2 regions of the Leptospira saintgironsiae genome follow, and region 1 is predicted to be linked to the other one. Evidence: riboswitches for the same ligand, from Rfam matches in the RefSeq annotation. Region 1 holds a riboswitch; the other holds the start of a gene.
What was found. Region 1 has a riboswitch for cobalamin ahead of CH362_RS02580 (hypothetical protein). Riboswitches for the same ligand answer to the same signal wherever they lie in the genome.
Positions count from the first base shown of each region.

Region 1 (5,260 bases):
TTTTGGATTTACTGGGTGTTTTGCCCTACATTCTGCTAGGATCTTTTTTTTACGTTCTAAGGATTGATCATCCAGACCTGTTCCTCTTCCGGTAAGATCTTCTGCAGACCGATCTAAAAATACGGAGGCAAGTAGTGAAGCACTGGATGTGTTTCCGATCCCCATTTCTCCAAAGCCGATCACATTACAATCTTTTGGGACTTTGGTGGTTGCGATCTCTTCACCGATACGAATTGCTTCTTCACATTCTTCTCTTGTCATTGCTGGTTCGTTTAGAATGTTTCTGGTTCCAGCTGCTATCTTTGCAGGTATGAAATCAGGATGAGATTGTTCGAAGTTTCCTGAAACTCCAGAATCTACTACTAATAGTTTGATCCCATGTTGTTTGCAGAATACATTGATCGCTGCTCCTCCATTCAAAAAGTTTAATACCATTTGGTAAGTAACTTCTTTTGGAAAGGCGGACACTCCTGAGTCAGCAAGTCCATGATCTCCTGCAAATACTAATAAATGAGGATTTGATAAAACTGGATCTATTGTGTTTTGGATCGTACCGATACGATAAGCAAGGTCTTCTAATTTTCCCAAGGCGCCTAATGGTTTAGTCTTGGTATCTATTTTATTACGTAAATGTTTGTCTAAGTCCAATTGGTGTACTTCTTTTGGGCGGATCATATTGTTTTCACTTTTAAAAATTTCAAATTATCAAACTGAAATAAGATTTTTATTTCAGTTATAGGTTAGGGAGTTACGGATTTCGCGATGACCCCGTCGATATCAGGACCTCCATCGAAACTTCCTGCAGGACTTGGAAATGTAGATTGTCCTTTCGCATTTAATAGTTTAATAAACTTAAATCCGTTCGTTTGTAGATTAGAAAGAACTGTAGAGTCGCATCCATTTGCAAATCGAGCATCTAATGATAGATCATCCAAATCGAATGAATCTCCGCCTGCATTTGCAACAAATGGGTCGGGAAAAATTTCCGCAGGAGTAAGAGGATGAGTAAGCATATTCCAAAGAACAGGATTTGCTCCTCCAAATCGGATCCAATCTGTAGGATCTAAACTCGCAGGACTCGCTGCTCCAGTATATTGAGGATTGAACCCGCAATAATTTGTTCCATCTAAGCTCACTTCTACAATTACAGGTTCTATGAAATAATTGATAGAACCTTGCTGCTGGAAACCATTCTCGAAAACGATAAAGTCAACGCCAGTACCGTTAGTTACAGTTGCTCCATTCCAAGAAAGGATCAGGAAATTATTCGGATCTGCAGAACCCATAGTATAAACATCTATACCACCTGAGTTTTGCCCTCCTCCACAAACTCCGTTGATCGCTTTTTCGGGATCTTTGTATCGGATGCTCGGATTATTACCTGGCGCGCTAACTACAGTATTTGCTAAAAGATAATCAGGATCTATAGTTCCCGGAGGACAATTTTCAGAAGTCGAAATAGAATTTTGTCCGGTCAATAATAACCCTGTTAAGTCAGTGCTGGCTCCGGAGCCGTCACAACCTATGAGAAAGAAAACAATAGACATTCCCAAAAATGCAAATTTGCTTATTTGTTTCATATGTTGTGACTCTCCTTTAAAGTTTTAGCAACTGATTATGGAATCATGTAATTCCAACCAAATCCGCCGCATCCGGAGGATTTGAAGTTAGAAGGATCAGTAGTAGTAGAGTCGCTTTTTGCTTCTGCCAAAGTATTTTTTCCGAAGACTGCTTGGCAATATTCGAAACAACGACTCGCGCTAGAAGGGCAAGAATTACTGTGAATTGCGGTCCAATCAATTCTTCCGTATTTGTTTGGATTGAAAGAATCATCTGCAGATGCGCGGTAATATAGTTTTCTATTTGCGTTATCAACTTCTACTATAGTTAACTTTTGGCCGCCTTGTTCGATCCAAGATTGAGCAGTGATAGATGCATTACCGAAAACTCCTCCATCGGATCCTCCGGTATAAAAGCCAACTTGCCAAGAACCGCCAACTTCTATGTAATTAGCTTGTACTAATGCGGTGATGATCGCGCTATTATCCGAGTCTGACTTTTCTGTTTCGAAACAAGCGGTGTTGATTAATGATAAAGCGAATAGAAGGATTATCGCTTTTGTCCTGAATTTTCTCATTTTTCTCTCCTGATTTCTGCCGGATGTCGCAGAAAAAGAAAATATAAGCAAGATAACGTTAGTCGATCATTGACCTTTTAAAGATCCGAACGATTATGTATTTGCGTTGGTTTCTTTTTCCGTTCGAGAGCCCCGACATTTTAACTTTCGGGGCCCCATCGCAGAAAGCGCGGATGCGCTAAAGAGCGAGATTTACGATACCCCCCAACCTCGAGGTTAAAGTATCGCGGGGAAGATCTGGCTTATTCCGTTTAAAACGGACATCACAGTTGCGGGTCAGCGCGGGATTTTTACCCGACTTCCTCCCTGAAAGCGTAATTCCAGGTTTTGGTTTAGCACTTCCGCTGGCAAGGGAAAAAGTATAAGGATACGAAAGTCATCTATTCCTTGCAATATCTGAATAAATCGGCGATATTCAATGTGTAAGAACCATTAGAAAGGATTCGGTACATAATTTCATATCGATGAGACATTCTATTCTGCAAAAAATTCGGGAAAGATCTTTCATAGACCGAAAATAAAAGAGAGAGTTCTAATAAAACTTTCAAAGAGGAATCCGATGAAAATTACCCGATCCACTTTTCTGAAAGCCGGAATTTTAAGTACCGCAGCTTTGTTAGGAAGTCGTAAGGGAAATTTATTCGCTCAGAATACAAACTCTGGAAAAAAAGTAATCGTACTTGGCGGTGGACTTTCTGGACTTTATTCAGCATACATCTTAGGAAAAACAGGAAGTAAAGTAACTCTTATAGAAGCCACAGATAGAGTTGGAGGAAGAGTTAGATCTATACAAGATCCTTCTGGTCATGTTGTGGATTTAGGAGCGGAATGGGTTTCTTCTGAAGATAAAACGGTTCGCAGTTTAGTTAGGGAATTAGGATTAAAATTACAATCTTCTCCTTTGGTTCCTGATCTATTTTTGGGGACTTATAAGAAGGCTGGGACCTGGGAACTTTCTACTAAATCACAGGAGATATTAAGCAAATTAGTATCACAAAATTCTAAATTAGATACTGCGCAACAACAAGCATTAGATCGAATCAGCATTTATAATTATCTAGTCTACCAAGGAGTTAGTCCAGAAGATCTAACTTTACTTGGTCATAAACTTTCTCTTCATTATGGGGATAGTATCCGAGTTCTGTCCGCTGAAAAAGTTTTAAGTGATCTTGCACAATTTCCTCAAAGAAATAGCAAGATAGAAGGTGGGATGGAAAACATTGCCAAGACCTTGGTGATGAATATAGAAAACACAGAGTTCGTTTTTTCAGATCCAGTTCTTTCTGTAGACCAAGATTCCACTGGAGTTACTGTAACTACTGCTTCTGGAAGAAAATTTAACGGTTCTACTTGTATCTGTACTTTACCTGCAAACCAAATCTCTAATGTAAAATGGAATCCAGGCCTGGACAAAGAAAAACTTCTGGCAGCATTAAGAGTTCGTTATTCTCAAATTTATAAATTATTTTTGGTACTAAAAGAATCTCCTTGGGAATCTTCTCCTTTTGCAGTTCATTCTGATGCTGCTGCTCAATTCTTATATGATGCGGGCACCAAGTCTGATACTTCAGATAAGGTTTTAGGAGTGATTGCAAATGGGGACAGATTTTCTGTATTCGATTCTGCCAACCAAGACCAAAAGGTAGAATATATTCGTCTTACTCTGGAACGTCTTGGTTTGAAGAAGGATTTACAAATCCAAAGATTCTATTTTACGGAACCTAAAAAAGATTACGTTCCGAATGGGATTGCCGAGTTTCCTCCGGGAAGTTTTGGATCGGAGATCATTCTAAGAAAACCATTTGATCGTATCTTCTTTGCGGGAGAACATACTGGAGAAATTACTGGAACAGTAGAAGCCGCCTTGAGCTCTGCGATCAAAGCGGTGAATCTGGTTTAATAAGAGAGTCATCTTAAAAGTTTATAATCGAATCTAAACTGTTCGTTTTTGCTTCGATCCAACTAGTTGCATCCAGTAGAATTTTTTCGATCCCATCCTCTGTTATCGCCCAATGAGAAAGTTTCGGATATAATTTCATTATCGAATTAGTATATTTGGATGCGATCTTTCTGCCGATCCTGGGAGGAGTTACTCTATCTTTTCCGGTTGTCGCAACAAACACAGGACACTGGACTTTTTCGAAGTTTACTCGAGTGGGTTGAGAGTAGGTTAGGAAAGGCAGGAAAGTCTGGAATGCAATTTTGCCAGACTCAGGAACGTAAGTTGGGTAGAGTTCGTTTTGTTTAGATTCGCTTAGAGTATTATAAATTCCATATGCGAATTTGTTCTTACTTAAGAGATTCGTTCTCTTCCAAAAAAGAGGAGTTCTTAGAATGTCCCAAATTGTTTTTAGGCCCGTCCAGGAAAGCCCACTAATTTGTTTGGGTTGTACTGGAGTGATTAATATCAAAGCCTTTGCATTGACTCGGGTGGCCAGAAGTTGTGCGAGCAGCCCTCCTAACGAATGGCCTAATAATATAGGTTCTTTCCAACCTAATTGGTTCAATGTATTCTCTAAAAAATCTAAGTAATCCGAAATTCCTAATTTGGAAAGCTTTTGTAAATCTACCCCTGGCTCATGCATCGGTAGGTCAATGGATTTGCAAATATAACCTTCCTTCTCTAAAAATTCATGTACTTGCGATAAATGTATTCCTCTGCACCACATTCCGTGGATGAGAAGTATGTTTCCTTTCGTTTGCATTTTCTTTCTCCTAAGAAAGAAATATAGCTTGGAAGTGAAGTAGTGACGACCCGATTCTTGCGATGTGAATCTGTTTTTGTATTATGGGGAAAAGCCTGAGTTCTCTAAAATGAAAAACCCGAATATCATTCTATCTCTAAAATAATATCCGGGTCTTATGCAGAAAAGAAAACTGTTATGAATTAGTCTTCGATAACGCTCATTGCGTATTCAGAGATTGCATCCCTTCTTTGTTCTGCAAAATCTTTGTGGAACCAAAGGTTCTGTATCTTAGAAGCCTCTTTTTTGTTTCCGATGGTGATCTTGGTCATACACTCATCTACTGCAAACTTCATTGCTTCTTTTCCAGTCTCTCCGAGTCCTTTATTCCGTTTTTTGCGGACGATCTGGCCACCGGATTTTTCGACCCGTTTGACTA
Region 1 covers NZ_NPDR01000001.1:561,124-566,383, forward strand. Annotated here, with positions in the region: gene cobT (nicotinate-nucleotide--dimethylbenzimidazole phosphoribosyltransferase) at 1-675, opposite strand, end outside; gene CH362_RS02575 (LIC_13355 family lipoprotein) at 741-1,580, opposite strand; gene CH362_RS02580 (hypothetical protein) at 1,616-2,137, opposite strand; adenosylcobalamin (AdoCbl) riboswitch at 2,331-2,457, opposite strand; gene CH362_RS02585 (flavin monoamine oxidase family protein) at 2,697-4,037, shown strand; gene CH362_RS02590 (alpha/beta fold hydrolase) at 4,051-4,842, opposite strand; gene CH362_RS02595 (toprim domain-containing protein) at 5,025-5,260, opposite strand, start outside.

Region 2 (5,260 bases), on a different contig from region 1:
AGACATCCCTTTTTAACGATGAATATATTTTTGGTATAAACGCCTCTTTTGATGAGTTCAGTTTTTGGTGGGACCTTCTTTTCTTTTAACATGGAAGTATAACGGTCCCAATTTTTTTCCAAACTTGGGATCTTCTTCCTTAGGTTTTCCAGTAAAGGTATCTCATGCATATTGGGGCCTTGGATTCTCACGTATTCAGTATTATAGGAATGAAAAGGCAAGATTTGTTTTGATACCAAACCAGGAATTTAAGATTTTGGAACAAGTTCTCTAATTCTTTATGTAAAAAGTTTCGAATTAGATTGAATAGTTTCTCAAAAGCGGAAACCTTGCCCGCATCGAAGAGAATTTTTCAGTATGTCATTCAGCAGATACAAAGGCAAAAAAGTATTTATTACAGGCGGTTCCGCGGGTATAGGCAAAGGAATTGCAATTCAATTAGCGAAGGCAGGAGCAAGTGTAATTGTTTCCGCCAGAGGAAAATCTAACTTAGAAAAAACAGTCCAGGAATTGAAGTCTGTAGGAACTCCAACAGCAGTCTTCGGATTCGCAGTTTTGGATGTTTCCGACAAAAAGGCTCTTGAAAAAGAAGCCAAAAAGGCAATCCAGACTTTAGGAGGATTGGACCTTTTGATCTGTAGCAGTGGTTTTGCAAAAGCGGGAGAAGCTTCCGACCTGGACGACGAAGTTTATAGAAATTTAATGGATGTGAACTTTTTCGGCCATGTGAACAGTGCACTCGCATTTAGTGATCACTTTTCCAAACAAAAAAGTGGAGAGATCGTATTTTTATCCTCTACTCTTGCGTTCTTTTCCATCTATGGATACGGAGCTTATTCAGCGAGTAAGTTCGCGATCGTAGGCTTTGCTCAAGGTTTCAGACAGGAGATGATGCTCCACGGAGTGAAAGTAAAATTGTTCCTTCCTCCTACAACTGACACTCCTGGTTTAGAAAAAGAGAATACTGATAAACCTGAATTGAGTAAGGAAATTGAAATGGGTTCAGCGTTGAATAGAGTGCATTCGATCGATTCAGTAGCAAAGGCAATCTTAAAATGGATCCCGAACAATAAGTTTATTGGATATACTGGCTGGGATTCTTGGCTCCAATATTTCCTATTTAGGCATTTCCCTGAATTCAGTATTAAGCTTACGGATTCTGAATTAAAAGCGGCCCAGTCCAGACTGGATAAGAAAAAACAAAAAGTATAACTATAGCCAAATCCGTTAAATTGACTTTTTATCCGTTAAAACAGAAATAGGCTTGACCGCTACTTCCGGGAGGAAGAAGATTTAGCAGTCATCCTTATGCAAAACAAAAAATGGAACTCTCTGCCTATATTAGATTTTTCTAAATATTCAGGAGCAGTTACTGAGCGTGAAAATTTTCTGGAAGAATTAAGAGAGGTTTCCCGTGAGCTTGGGTTCTTCTACTTAACCGGTCATGGGATCGATACGGAACTTCCCGAACTCCTTCTTAAAAATTCCAGGGAATTTTTTGCATTACCGATAGAGGAAAAATTATCCATCGAGATGATCCACTCTCCTCATTTCAGAGGATATTCTAGGATCGGGGCAGAAAGAACTTTAGGCCTTCCGGATTGGAGAGAACAATTGGATGTAGGGGCTGAACTTTCTCCAGTTTCCGATCCGGATATTTCTCCTCATTGGACGATCTTACAAGGACCGAACCAATGGCCGGATCGACTGCCCGAATTTAAAAAAATCGTTTTAAGATATCAGAAGGAAGTCACAAATCTTGCGATCCGATTGGTGCATGCATTCTCTTCTGCTCTAGGCCAAGAGCCATCTGTTTTTGATCCTATCTTAGGAGCAAAGGCTCACCAATTGATGAAAGTAATCCGTTACCCGGGAAGAGAATCTACGAATAGTGATCAAGGAGTGGGAGCTCATAAGGATGGAGGTTTTGTAACCGTTCTTTTACAAGACGAACAAGCAGGTTTGGAAGTGGAATATGAGAATGGATGGATCCAAGTGCCTCCGATTCCAGGGACCTTTGTGATCAATATTGGAGAACTTTTAGAATTGGCCTCCAACGGTTATTTACGCGCGACAGTACATCGTGCTCTCGTTCCCTCTTCCGGAACGGATCGGATCTCGGTTGGTTTCTTTTATAGCGCGAGATTAGATGCGAATGTTCCTTTATTACATTTGCCGGAACATTTACAGAAAGAAATCAGAGGACTTACACAAGATCCGAATAATCCTTTATTCTATGAAGTTGGAAAAAATTTATTGAAGAGCAGATTCAGATCCCATCCCGATGTCGCACAACGTTACCATTCCAAACTTTTAGATTCTGTTCTTTAGATCGATCTCTCTTACGTCGCCACGATCAGAATGTGTTTCCATATTTTCTGAATTTCATCCTAAAAAAAGATATACAAATAAACGGATCAAAATAGATCCTAAAATCTCAGACTATTTTTGTAGGAACATAGATGATCTCATCTATGGGAAGACGGTGCAATTCCGTCACGGTACCCGCCGCTGTAAGAGGGACAAAAGGCACAAGATGTCACTGGGTGTTAAACCTGGGAAGACGTGCTGAGTAGGATGATCTCGAGTCAGAAAACGCCTTACAAAAATCCTGAAGCTACGTGATCCAGTCTCGGATGTAAGACAATCTCGTAACTAAACTCAATTTTTTTTTCTTCATACGATGCTTTGGCACGATCTCTCGTGTCTTAATATCGTTTATATCTTGTAAGGTGAAGATCTCTTAGGAGGGATTTTTATGCGCTCGATTTCCGTTTCGAAGGATTTTTCCGGAGCCAAGTTATGGCTTAGAGGTTCCGTTCTAGTTTTGGCTGGGTTTCTCGCTTTTTCTACGATCTATGTAGTAGGTCTGGAACCAATGGTGTATTTGCACGATACATTCCATGATATAAGGCATTCTACGGGTTTCCCATGCCATTAAGATCAGGACTTTCTGATCTATTACGGGCCGGAATATTCTCTGGCCTGGTGTCTGGACTTGTTTTAGGGATCCTGGTTTGTGTTTGGAATCTTCCGTTAATTTTAGAAGCGGAGAAGTTTGAATCCAAATCTGTATCTGAAAATTCTAATATAAGCCATATACATACTCATTCTCACACGCATGGAAAAACTCATTCTCATACAAAGGCTGAATCTAACTTTAGTGAAGAAGCTGAGAATGATAAACTTTGGCAAAAAAGAAATTTTGGAACGTTAGTCGGCTCCATTTTATTAGGAATTTCTTTTGGAGTCCTCGTCTCACTTTGGGTAATCTTCTTCCCTCCAAGCAGATTTATAGAAGGCCCTTCCCTATACAAAGCAATCACCCTAAGTATTTTATTTACGACAGGTGGATTTTTAATATTTTTCGGGATCCCATTTTTGGGGCTTCCCCCTGAATTACCAGGAAGAGTCTCCGGTTCATATGATTATCCTGAAAGACAGGCTTGGTGGTACATCTGCGTTGGTTCCAGTTTAGTAGGAGTTTTAGGATTTAGGGTAGTTCTCTCTTATTTAAAAATTCATAATCTATTGAAGTGGTCTTTCGCCTTAATAACAGTTATATTTTTTGTAGCTCTTCCTTTCTATCTTGGAGTACCTAAAATTTCGGAAGACTTTGCTGCCCCGAAAGAATTGAGGATAAAATTCGAGTATGTGACCTTACTCACAAATCTGATCTTCTGGTTTTTATTATCTTCTTTATTTTTCCTATTTTGGAAACCAAGGCAGGTATTGGGGTTCAAATGAAGCCTAAAATTGCGGTTTTGGTACTAGGCCATGGGAGTAGAGAAGAAAATTCCAATTTGGAATTCGTTTCTCTAGTTAAGGCCTATTCACTTACCCGCCCAGATCTGAAAATTTTTCACGCTTATGTGGAACTTGCAAAGCCGGATCTGGAAACTGCATTAAGAGAAATTTCAGAAGAATATTCTAATATTATAATATTCCCTCTTTTTCTATATACTTCCGGTCATATAAAAAATGATATTCCAATCGTTCTTGATAGGATCAAATCCGAATTTCCGGATCATTCTTTTAAGATAACAAATAGTTTAGGTATCCATTCTAAGATGGTATCCTTACTCAGAAAACGTGCTGAAGAATTTTTACCTCTAAACAAAGAACAATCTTCCAAAACCGGAGTGATCATTGTAAACAGAGGTTCTTCCGATCCGGATGCGAATGGTGACTTTTATAAAACAGTTCGTTTATTCCAAGAAGGAAATCATTTCTCCTTTGTTCTTCCTTCGTTTATAGGGATCACCAGCCCTCTTCTTCCCGAAACCTTAGAGATGGCCTCTAAGTTGAGACCGGAAAAACTTCTGGTGGTCCCCTACTTTTTATTTGGAGGAAAATTGATCCAAAAAATTTCCTCTTTAGTACAAAACTTCTCTGAAAAATTTCCTTGGATCAAAACAGAACTTACCTCTTACCTTGGACCTGATCCAGAACTTTTCTCAGTCATGAATGAAAGGATACAAGATTGTATCTCTGGAAAATTTTCTCTTCCTTGTGATACCTGCGAATACAGAGCACAACTTCCTGGCCTTTCTAAAAAAGTGGGAGGATTAAAAGCTCTTCTTTGGAGTATCCGTCATCTGGAAACTCATAACCAAGCTGCTCCTCATCTATTCCCTCATCGTAATTTACAAAAACATATATTTGTTTGTGAGAATATAGACTGCGCAAGCAAAGGAAGTTCTGCATTAGTCGCACGGATGAGATCCATCTTAAAATTACAAGGAAGGCATTTAGATTTCAAAATTTCTCGCTCTTCCTGCATGGGAAGATGCGGAGAAGGTCCGGTAGTTGTAGTTTATCCAGATGGAGTTTGGTACCAAAAAGTAAGTGTAGAAGATGCGGACGATCTGGTTTCAGAACATCTACTGCAAGATAGACTCGTTTCTCGTTTAGTAGATAATATTATGCAATAGGAATATAATATGGCATGTCATGAAATTGCAGCTTTAAGATTAGGAATGATGAATGTTCTTGGTATCAAGGACGAATCAGTCATCCAACATGAAAAAAATGAAATAGGAACCGAAGCACTCTCTTCTCCCGGGCCGATCCAGTCGTTGACAACTGCAAATAATTTCGATGATCTCATCAAATTTTTTGAAGCAAGTTTAGTAGATTTAGAACAAACAATCTCAAAACTTCCTGCCGGAGATCCTAAATCGGGATATTACACTTCTCTATTGATACTTACAAAAAAAGTAGAATTGGATCTCAAAAATTCCGCCAAATCATTCCAAAC
Region 2 covers NZ_NPDR01000003.1:117,404-122,663, reverse strand. Annotated here, with positions in the region: gene CH362_RS08170 (Crp/Fnr family transcriptional regulator) at 1-221, opposite strand, end outside; gene CH362_RS08165 (SDR family NAD(P)-dependent oxidoreductase) at 358-1,212, shown strand; gene CH362_RS08160 (isopenicillin N synthase family dioxygenase) at 1,309-2,331, shown strand; cobalamin riboswitch at 2,436-2,618, shown strand; gene CH362_RS08155 (CbtB domain-containing protein) at 2,759-2,941, shown strand; gene CH362_RS08150 (CbtA family protein) at 2,932-3,747, shown strand; gene CH362_RS08145 (CbiX/SirB N-terminal domain-containing protein) at 3,744-4,934, shown strand; gene CH362_RS08140 (DUF3209 family protein) at 4,944-5,260, shown strand, end outside.
Region 2: linked by a shared signal. The riboswitch ahead of CH362_RS08155 (CbtB domain-containing protein) and the one ahead of CH362_RS02580 (hypothetical protein) in region 1 are both predicted to bind cobalamin.